2 regions of the Streptomyces sp. NPDC051963 genome follow, and region 1 is predicted to be linked to the other one. Evidence: riboswitches for the same ligand, from Rfam matches in the RefSeq annotation. Region 1 holds a riboswitch; the other holds the start of a gene.
What was found. Region 1 has a riboswitch for thiamine pyrophosphate ahead of thiO (glycine oxidase ThiO). Riboswitches for the same ligand answer to the same signal wherever they lie in the genome.
Positions count from the first base shown of each region.

Region 1 (4,861 bases):
CCCCCGGGTCCGCCGCCTCCGTGATCGCCCGGACGACCACGACCCGGCGGGCGCCCGCGTCCAGTACCTCGTCGAGGTTGGACAGGTCGATGCCGCCGATGGCGAACCAGGGGCGGTCGGTGCCGAGGGAAGCGGTGTGGCGGACCAGGTCGAGGCCGGGGGCGTGGCGGCCGGGCTTGGTGGGGGTCGGCCAGCAGGGGCCCGTGCAGAAGTAGTCCACGCCGTCCTGGACGGCGGCCGCGGTCGCCTCGGACCCGGCGTGCGTCGAGCGGCCGATGAGGATGTCGTCGCCGAGGATCGCCCGGGCCGCCGGGACGGGCAGGTCACCCTGGCCGAGATGGAGTACGTCGGCGCCGGCGGCGTGGGCGACGTCCGCCCGGTCGTTGACCGAGAAGAGCTTGCCGTGCCGGGCGCAGGCGTCGGCGAAGACCTCGAGGTGCTCCAGCTCCTCCGCCGCCTCCATGCCCTTGTCCCGCAGTTGCACGATGTCGACACCGCCCGCCAGGACCGCGTCGAGGAACTCGGGCAGGTCGCCCTGGCGCTTGCGGGCGTCCGTGCACAGGTAGACCCGTGCGTCGGCGAGTCGGGCGCACACGGTGGCGGCGGTGTCGGGCATGGATCTCCCCCGTTGATCGGTGGCGTACGGGCCACGTCGGTGTTTGTGGCGCACGGACCACATCGGTGTCTGTGGCGCACGGGCCACGGCGCATGCCGTCGCCGGTGTCCGTCGGCCGCTGTGGGCCGCACTGGACCGCGGCCGCGGCCTCCGTGGGCCGCGGCCCGTACGCCGGACGGTGTTCAGGTCAGCGTGCGGTGCTCAGACGGCGAGCGCCTGGGCGCGGCGCTTCACCTCCGTGCCGCGATTCTCGCTCAAGGCCTGCGCGGGGGTGCCGGGCAGGCTCGCGTCGGGGGTGAACAGCCACTCGAGCATCTCTTCGTCGGAGAAGCCGTCGTCCCGCAGGAGTGTCAGGGTCCCGGACAGGCCCTTGACGACCTTGTCCCCGTCGATGAAGGCGGCAGGGACGTGCAGCGCGCGGTTCTCACCACGGCGTACGGCGATGAGCTGGCCCTCCTTGACCAGCTGCCGGACGCGCGTCACCTCGACGTCGAGCATCTCTGCGATGTCGGGCAGGGTGAGCCAGGCGGGGACGAGAGCATCGATCTTTGCGTCAATCTCGGTCACGGGACAAGCGTGCCATCCCGGACTGACAGTCGGAAGCCAGGCCCGTCCGACCTGCGCGAACACGTTACGCCATGGTCGCTTCCACCCGCCCGGACGGCTCAGACCGTCACCGGCCCCTCCGCTCGCGGACGCCTTACGCCGTCGCCGCCTTCAGCGGCCTGGCCGGGTCCGAGATCAGCATCGGATCCATCTCCGCGCCCGCCTCGATCAGCCGCCGCCCCTGGGCCAGGTCCCTGGGGCGGCCCACCGCCAGCAGGGCGACCAGCCGGTTCTCACGGAGCCAGCACACCGTCCAGGACGGGCCGGAGGCGTCACCGCGCCACAGGGTCGTGTCGGCGGACGCGTGGTGGCCGACGTACTGGACGAAGCGGCCGAACTGCTCCGACCAGAAGTACGGGACCGGGTCGTACACCGCCGGGGCCTCGCCGATGATGTTCGCCGCGACCGTACGGGGCCCCTGGAGGGCGTTGTCCCAGTGGTGGACCAGCAGGCGCTCGCCATACCTTCCCGAAGGGAAGGAAGCGCAGTCGCCGACCGCGTAGACGTCCGGCACGGAGGTCTGGAGCCGGTCGTCGGCCACGACCTCGCCGTGTCTGCCCAGCGCGATGTCCGAACCGGCGAGCCAGGCGGTGGCGGGCCGGGCGCCGATGCCGACCACGACGGCGTCCGCGGGCAGCCGCGAGCCGTCGTCGAGGACGACCGAGCCGGGCTCGACGCGCTCCACGCGCGCGTGCGTCCGCAGCACCGCGCCGCTGTCGGCGTACCAGGCGGTCATGGGCGCGGCCACCTCGGCGGGCAGTGCGCCCGCGAGCGGCCGGTCGGCGGCCTCCACGACGGTCACCGCGCAGCCCGCCTCACGCGCCGCCGTGGCGAACTCCGCGCCGATCCAGCCCGCGCCGACGACCACGATGTCGTGCTGCCGGGCGAGCACCGGCCGCAGCCGTTCGGCGTCGTCCAGGGTGCGCAGCAGATGGACGCCGGGGACGCCCTCCGTGCCCGGCAGCCGGATCGGTTCCGCGCCGGTGGCGAGGACCAGGACGTCGTACGGCACCGGCCCGTCGGCGGTGTCCAGTTCGTGGTCGCCGGGGCGTACGCCGAGCACCTCGCAGCCGAGTCGCAGGTCGATGCCGAGCGCTTCGAAGTCCACGTCGAAGGCGGAGCCCTCGGCCTTGCCGAGCAGTACGGCCTTGGACAGTGGCGGCCGGTCGTACGGCTGATGGGGCTCGGCGCCGATCAGCGTCACGCTGCCGTTGAAGCCCTGTTCGCGCAGGGCGACCGCGGTCTGCACGCCGGCCATGCCCGCGCCGGCCACGACCACGCGCCGCGGATGTGACGTGCCTCGTTCCTGCGTCTGCTCGCTCACCTGATCACCATAGACAACTGACGTTCTGTCAGTAAGCGGCAGGTTCAGTGACCTGCTGCACACCAACCTCGTCGACCTGCTCCACCACGCTCGTCCCGCTGCCCGGCTGCGACTCCCACTCCCAGGTCTCATCGAGCCGCACCCGCCCGTCGGGCAGCTCGACGACCGTCGACACGCAGTGCCCGCAGGACGTAGTCCCGTCCCGCTTGAGCTGCACGTACCGGAAGTCGAGCCGGTCGCCCTCGCGCGTACCCACCAGATGCCCGCGTACGACATCGCCACCCGTGTACTCGGCCCAGATCGTCCCGTCCGCCTCGTGGTACGTGAACCGGGTGCGGGTACCCACCTGACCTGGGGCCTGGTCGGCGACCGGGGCGAGGACGAGGCCGTCGAGCGAGCGGGGCATGACAACAGGCTCCCTTACAGAGGCGCGGAACCACGGGCTAGGGTGGCCAACGTAAAGCACTCGCGGGAGCCCGGACGCACCGGGCTGAGAGGGAGGCTGGCGGCCTCCGACCGTACGAACCTGATCCGGGTCATGCCGGCGAAGGGAGGGGCTGGACGCCCATGTCGCATACGTCCGACAAAGCATCCGACACAGCAGACGTCCTGGTCATCGGGGGCGGAATCATCGGGTTGGTCACGGCGTGGCGGGCCGCGCAGCGCGGGTTCGCCACGGCCGTCGTGGATCCCGAACCGGGCGGCGGAGCCGCACAGGTGGCGGCCGGGATGCTGGCCGCCGTCACGGAACTGCACTACGGCGAGCAGACCCTGCTCGGCCTGAACCTCGCCTCGGCCCGCCGCTATCCGGACTTCGCGGCCGAGCTCACCGAGCTGACGGGCCACGACCTCGGTTACCGCCGGTGCGGCACGCTCGCCGTCGCGCTGGATGCCGACGACCGCGCCGAGCTGCGCGAACTGCACGCGCTGCAACGGGAGTCCGGGCTGGAGTCCGAGTGGCTGTCCGGGCGGGAGTGCCGGCGTCTGGAGCCGATGCTCGCGCCGAGTGTGCGCGGCGGGCTGCGGGTCGACGGGGACCACCAGATCGACCCGCGGCGCCTCGCCCGTGCGCTGGTGACCGCGTGCGAGCGGGCGGGGGTGGTCTTCCACCGGTCGTGGGCCGAGCGGCTGTCGGTCGTACGGGAGCGGGCGGCCGGTGTCGTCACGCGCGACGGCCACGCGGTGAGCGCGGGTCAGGTGGTGCTCGCCGGCGGCAGCCTGAGCGGGCAGCTCGCGGGCGTCCCGGACGACGTACTGCCGCCCGTACGCCCCGTGAAGGGCCAGGTGCTGCGACTGACCGTGCCGGAGCGGTACGCGCCGTTCCTGAGCCGCACCGTCCGCGCCATGGTCCGCGGCAGCCATGTCTACCTGGTGCCGCGCGAGAGCGGCGAGCTGGTCGTCGGCGCGACCAGCGAGGAGCTGGGCTGGGACACCACGGTGACGGCGGGCGGTGTCTACGAACTGCTGCGCGACGCGCACGAGCTGGTCCCCGGCATCACCGAGCTGCCGCTGACGGAGACCCGGGCCGGGCTGCGCCCCGGCTCCCCCGACAACGCGCCGCTGCTCGGCCCGACCGAACTCCCCGGACTCCTGCTGGCCACCGGCCACTACCGCAACGGCGTGCTGCTCACGCCGGTCACCGGCGACGCCATGGCGCACGCGCTGACCACCGGTGAACTCCCGGACGTGGCCCGCCCCTTCACCCCGAAGCGCTTCGACGCCCTCTCGGAGCTGCCCGTATGAACGTCTCCGTCAACGGAGAGCCTCGCCGGATCGCTCCCGGCACGGCTCTCGACACGCTCGTGAAGTCCCTCACCGCGGCCCCCTCCGGAGTGGCCGCCGCCCTGAACGAAACCGTCGTCCCGCGCGCGGAGTGGTCCGCCACGTCCCTCTCCGAGGGAGACCGCGTCGAAGTCCTCACCGCCGTCCAAGGAGGCTGACCCATGGCTGACGACCCCTTTGTCATCGGCGGTACGGCCTTCTCGTCCCGGCTCATCATGGGTACGGGCGGCGCGCCCAGCCTGGACGTGCTGGAGCGGGCGCTCGTCGCCTCCGGCACGGAGCTGACGACGGTCGCGATGCGGCGCGTGAACCCCGATGTGCACGGTTCGGTGCTGTCGGTGCTGGAGAGGCTCGGCATCCGGGTCCTGCCGAACACGGCGGGCTGTTTCACCGCCGGGGAAGCCGTCCTCACCGCCCGGCTGGCCCGGGAGGCGCTCGGCACCGACCTGGTCAAGCTGGAGGTCATCGCCGACGAGCGGACGCTGCTGCCGGATCCGATCGAGCTGCTGGAGGCGGCGGAGACGCTGGTGGAC
Region 1 covers NZ_JBIUCC010000002.1:889,828-894,688, reverse strand. Annotated here, with positions in the region: gene thiE (thiamine phosphate synthase) at 1-616, opposite strand, end outside; gene ACIHFB_RS10470 (Rv2175c family DNA-binding protein) at 818-1,183, opposite strand; gene ACIHFB_RS10465 (FAD-dependent oxidoreductase) at 1,317-2,546, opposite strand; gene ACIHFB_RS10460 (hypothetical protein) at 2,575-2,952, opposite strand; TPP riboswitch at 3,005-3,116, shown strand; gene thiO (glycine oxidase ThiO) at 3,114-4,289, shown strand; gene thiS (sulfur carrier protein ThiS) at 4,286-4,486, shown strand; gene ACIHFB_RS10445 (thiazole synthase) at 4,490-4,861, shown strand, end outside.

Region 2 (4,861 bases), on a different contig from region 1:
CGACCACCGTCTCGAACGTGCGGTAATACGGCGTACGAGGGTGCTCCGGAAGTCCCCAGAACTGGTTGGGTCCCCAGGTGGCCACCTGCTCACCGCTGAAGTAGTCACCCTCCTGTCCCGGAAGGACCAGCCGCGGCTCGACACGGAGCAGCAAAGGAAGGTAGTCGCCTTCCGGCAGCAAGGAGCCGAACGCATCCAGGATGTCGGCGTCCAGATCGGAGATCCGGCCGGCGAGACGCTCCTGCATGGCGTCCAAGGACAACGTCTGGTTTGCACCCTCGAGCCGCTGGAACAGGAACTGGCACGTCCCGCACCACATGGAGAGCTCGAACGCGGGCTTCCCATCGAGCACCAGCAGCCTGCGTCGCGGCCCCGACCCCAGTTCCTGGAGCTCTGTCTCGAACCGCAGCCTCGCCTCAGGTCCGGGAACTCCGAGTCTGCGCGGCTCGCCGACGATGTTCATCACGCCCCCGACCGTACGAGCTCCGGCACCGCACACCAAACGCATTCCTCAGGACGAGCCCGTCCCGCTGTCCTGCGGAGAAGCCGCAGGGGCCCGTGCAGGCCGGGCTGGGCAGCGCCCGTTCAGCACAGGCGCCACCCAGCCGCTCACCTCAGTCCGCAAGGGGCAGGTACACCCGGTTCCCGCTCGCCGCGAACTCCTTCGACTTCTGAGCCATGCCCTCTTCGATCTCCGCCTTGGTGTCGCCGTGTTCGGCGCGGATGTCGTGGGAGATCTTCATGCTGGACAAATTCAGCCCGGAGTCAGCCTCACCCGTAAGGAACGCACCAGGTCGACGGCCTTGAGAAGGATGACGGAGCTCTGCTGAGCGACGTGCATTGTCATACCCGGGTGGCACAGTGCAGCACCATGGACATAGACCGGTTCTGGAACATCATCGAATCCGCACGTTCTTCAGCAACCATCTCCGGCGTGCTCTTCGACGCGGCGCTGGTGGAACTCCTCGCCGGTGGCACTCCGCAGGAGATCCTTGAGTACGCCGAACGGTTCGATGAGGTACATGACGCTCTGTACCGCTGGGATGTCTGGGCGGCGGCCTACCTCATAGGCGGCGGCTGCTCCGACGACAGCTTCATGGACTTCCGAGCAGGGGTGATCGCACTGGGGCGGGACTGGTACGAGCGCACGGCTCTGGACCCGGACAACCTCGCCGAGCACCCTGCTGTCATCAAAGCCGCGAGCGCCCACGTCGACGAAGCGCTGTTCTACGAGGACGTGAACTACATTGCCAGCGGCGCCTTCGAGCGCCTTACGGGAAACCCGCATGCCTTCTACGAGGCCTGGGCTGAGCACCGGTCAGCTGATGAGCAGGACAGCGATGCAACGGACATGGGGGAAGACTTCGACTTCGACGACGCAGACGAGATGCATCGGCGACTGCCCCGTCTGGCAAGGCTTTACCTCGGAGCTCTCGACTAGATGAACTCGAAATACCGATCCATGGGTCGGCTCCGAGGAATCGCGCGGCACACAGCCAGCGGACTCACGGCCTCGTACGGGCGCGTCAGCGGACGCTTTGCCGTGAACACGTAGGCCAGATCCGTCCTTGCCAAGCAGGACGGGACGGCCCGCGACTCCTTCATGAGGCGCGGGCCGTTCACAGGGCTACGACTATTCCGCAAGGGGCAGGTACACCCGGTTCCCGCTAGCCGCGAACTCCTTCGACTTCTGCAGCATCCCCTCAGCGACCTCCTCAGCCGTCGCCCCCGCAGCCGCCGTACCACCGAACCGCTCTGTGATGCTTTGGCTAATCTTCATGCTGCAGAACTTCGGCCCGCACATCGAGCAGAAGTGAGCGGTCTTGGCGGGCTCGGCCGGCAGTGTCTCGTCGTGGAACTCGCGGGCCGTGTCCGGGTCGAGGGCGAGGTTGAACTGGTCCTCCCACCGGAACTCGAAGCGGGCGTCGGACAGCGCGTCGTCCCACTCCTGCGCACCTGGGTGCCCCTTGGCGAGGTCGGCTGCGTGGGCGGCGATCTTGTAGGTGATGACGCCGGTCTTGACGTCGTCACGGTTGGGCAGGCCCAAGTGCTCCTTGGGCGTGACGTAGCAGAGCATGGCCGTGCCCCACCAGGCGATCATCGCGGCACCGATGCCGGAAGTGATGTGGTCGTACGCCGGCGCGACGTCCGTCGTCAGCGGGCCGAGCGTATAGAACGGAGCTTCATCGCAGATCTCCTGCTGAAGGTCGATGTTCTCCTTGATCTTGTGCATCGGGACATGTCCCGGGCCCTCGATCATGGTCTGTACGTTGAAACGCTTCGCGATCGTGTTGAGTTCCCCGAGCGTCCGCAACTCCGCGAACTGGGCCTCGTCGTTGGCGTCCGCGATCGAGCCGGGCCGCAGACCGTCGCCCAGCGAGTACGTGACGTCGTAGGCGGCGAGGATCTCGCAGAGTTCCTCGAAGTTCTCGTAGAGGAACGATTCCTTGTGGTGTGCCAGGCACCAGGCCGCCATGATCGAGCCGCCGCGCGAGACGATGCCGGTCTTGCGGTTCGCCGTCAGCGGCACATACGGCAGGCGCACGCCCGCGTGGACCGTCATGTAGTCCACGCCCTGCTCGGCCTGCTCGATGACCGTGTCCTTGTAGATCTCCCAGGTCAGCTCCTCGGCCCTGCCGTCGACCTTCTCCAGGGCCTGGTAGAGGGGGACCGTGCCGATGGGGACGGGGGAGTTGCGCAGCACCCACTCGCGGGTGGTGTGGATGTTGCGGCCGGTGGACAGGTCCATGACCGTGTCGGCGCCCCAGCGAGTCGCCCAGGTCATCTTCTCGACCTCCTCCTCGATGGAGGAAGTGACCGCGGAGTTGCCGATGTTGGCGTTGACCTTCACCAGGAACCGCTTGCCGATGATCATCGGCTCGATCTCCGGGTGGTTGACGTTCGCGGGCAGTACGGCCCTGCCTGCCGCGATCTCCTCACGGACCACCTCGGGCGAAACGTTCTCCCGGACGGCCACGAACTCCATCTCGGGTGTGATCTCGTCACGGCGCGCGTACGCGAGCTGCGTGACCGCCTTGTCGTCCCGACTGCGGCGTGGTTGTCGCGGCCGCCCGGGGAAGACCGCGTCGAGGTTGCGCAGGCCGCCACGCGGCGAGGTGTGCTTGATTCCGTCGTCCTCGGGGCGGACGGGACGGCCCGCGTACTCCTCGGTGTCGCCGCGGGCGATGATCCAGTTCTCGCGCAGCGGGGCGAGGCCCCGGCGGACATCGGTGTCGGTGTGCGGATCGGTGTACGGGCCCGACGTGTCGTAGAGCGTGACCGACTGCCCGTTGGTGAGATGCACCTGACGGACCGGCACGCGCAGATCGGGTCGTGAGCCCGCGATGTACGCCTTGTGCCAGCCGATGGACTTCCCGGCCTCCCCGTCGGTCCGGTTCTGCGACGAAATATCCGTCGCGTTCTCCGTGGAGGCAGGCGTGCGTGCGTCCTTGATGGTCATGAGACCTACTCCCTACGCCGGCATTACCCGGTAACAGGTTCGGCGGTCGACGCAGCGATTTCCGTCCGCCGACGTTTCATGGGGAACATCACGTGTTCCACGTGAAACATCGCGTAGACGGAGGTCAGCGCCCTCTCAGCCCGGTGCTCCGAGCTCCCGCGTGTACAAACGTGCCCCCACGCTAGCGTCAATTCGGGCGCGCTGAACAGTGGGCCCCCGTCGTTCTTGCGATGATCGGGCGGTGACCACGACACGTCAGTCTCCGTATCCACCGCCCGAGCCGCCCCGCGGCCCCGGCCCCGGTAGCGGCCCTGGAAACGGCAACAGCCGTGGAAACGGGCCGAGTTCCGGCGGCGGTCACGAGGCTGGGGCCGGCACCAGACCCGGAGCGTGGCACGAGCACGGGCCCGTCTCCGGCGGCGGCCCCGAACATGGATCGGGTGCCGGTGGCGGTCACGATCACGGCGGCGGGGACGGACACGGGCCGGGCGGCGGTGGCGGGCACGGCCACTCACACAGTCACGGCCCCGCGGCGCCCGTCTCCAAGCATCTCCGCAAGATCATCGCGGCGATCCTCATCCCGTTCGCCGTGGCGGTGGTCGTCGGGCTCGCGGTGCTGTGGCCGGGCGGCGCCCCGTCGCACGAGCGCACCGGGGTCGGCTTCGACCGGCAGACCCAGCAGGCCACGGTCACCAAGGTGGTCGAGGTCAGCTGCAAGGACGTCAACGCGTCGGGGGAGACGCCGACCGGCGACACCTCCACCGCGGAGGGTTCCTCGGCGCAGCAGCAGGAGAACGGCACCTGCAAGAAGGCGACGATCCGGGTCGACACGGGCAACGACAAGGGCCGTACGTTCACGGAGATCGTGCAGCCGGACCAGTCGCGGCAACTGGACGAGGGCGAGAAGGTCGTGGTCGCCTACGAGCCCTCCGCACCGAAGGATCTTCAGTACTCGGTGACCGACGTCAACCGTCGTGTCCCGATGATGGTGCTCGCCGGCATCTTCGCGCTCGCCGTCGTGATCGTCGGACGCCTGCGCGGTGTCATGGCGCTGGTCGCGCTGGCCATCAGCTTCCTGGTGCTGAACTTCTTCATCCTGCCCGCCATCCTTCAGGGCTCGAACCCGCTGGTCGTGGCGGTGATCGGGGCGAGTGCCATCATGCTGGCAGCCCTGTATCTGTGCCACGGTCTGTCCGCCAGAACCTCGGTGGCCGTACTCGGCACCCTCATCTCGCTGTTGCTGATCGGCATCCTCGGCTCGGTCTTCATCGACTGGGCCTCGCTCACCGGCAACACGGACGACAACACCGGTCTGATCCACGGCCTGTATCCGTCGATCGACATGAGTGGCCTGCTGCTCGCCGGCATCATCATCGGTTCGCTCGGTGTCCTCGACGACGT
Region 2 covers NZ_JBIUCC010000005.1:85,015-89,875, forward strand. Annotated here, with positions in the region: gene ACIHFB_RS21110 (hypothetical protein) at 1-463, opposite strand, end outside; partial or broken gene ACIHFB_RS21115 (thiamine biosynthesis protein ThiC) at 615-761, opposite strand; gene ACIHFB_RS21120 (DUF4240 domain-containing protein) at 872-1,441, shown strand; gene thiC (phosphomethylpyrimidine synthase ThiC) at 1,634-3,460, opposite strand; TPP riboswitch at 3,453-3,630, opposite strand; gene ACIHFB_RS21130 (YibE/F family protein) at 3,702-4,861, shown strand, end outside.
Region 2: it holds a riboswitch for thiamine pyrophosphate, as region 1 does, so the genes downstream of both, thiC (phosphomethylpyrimidine synthase ThiC) here and thiO (glycine oxidase ThiO) in region 1, are expected to answer to the same signal.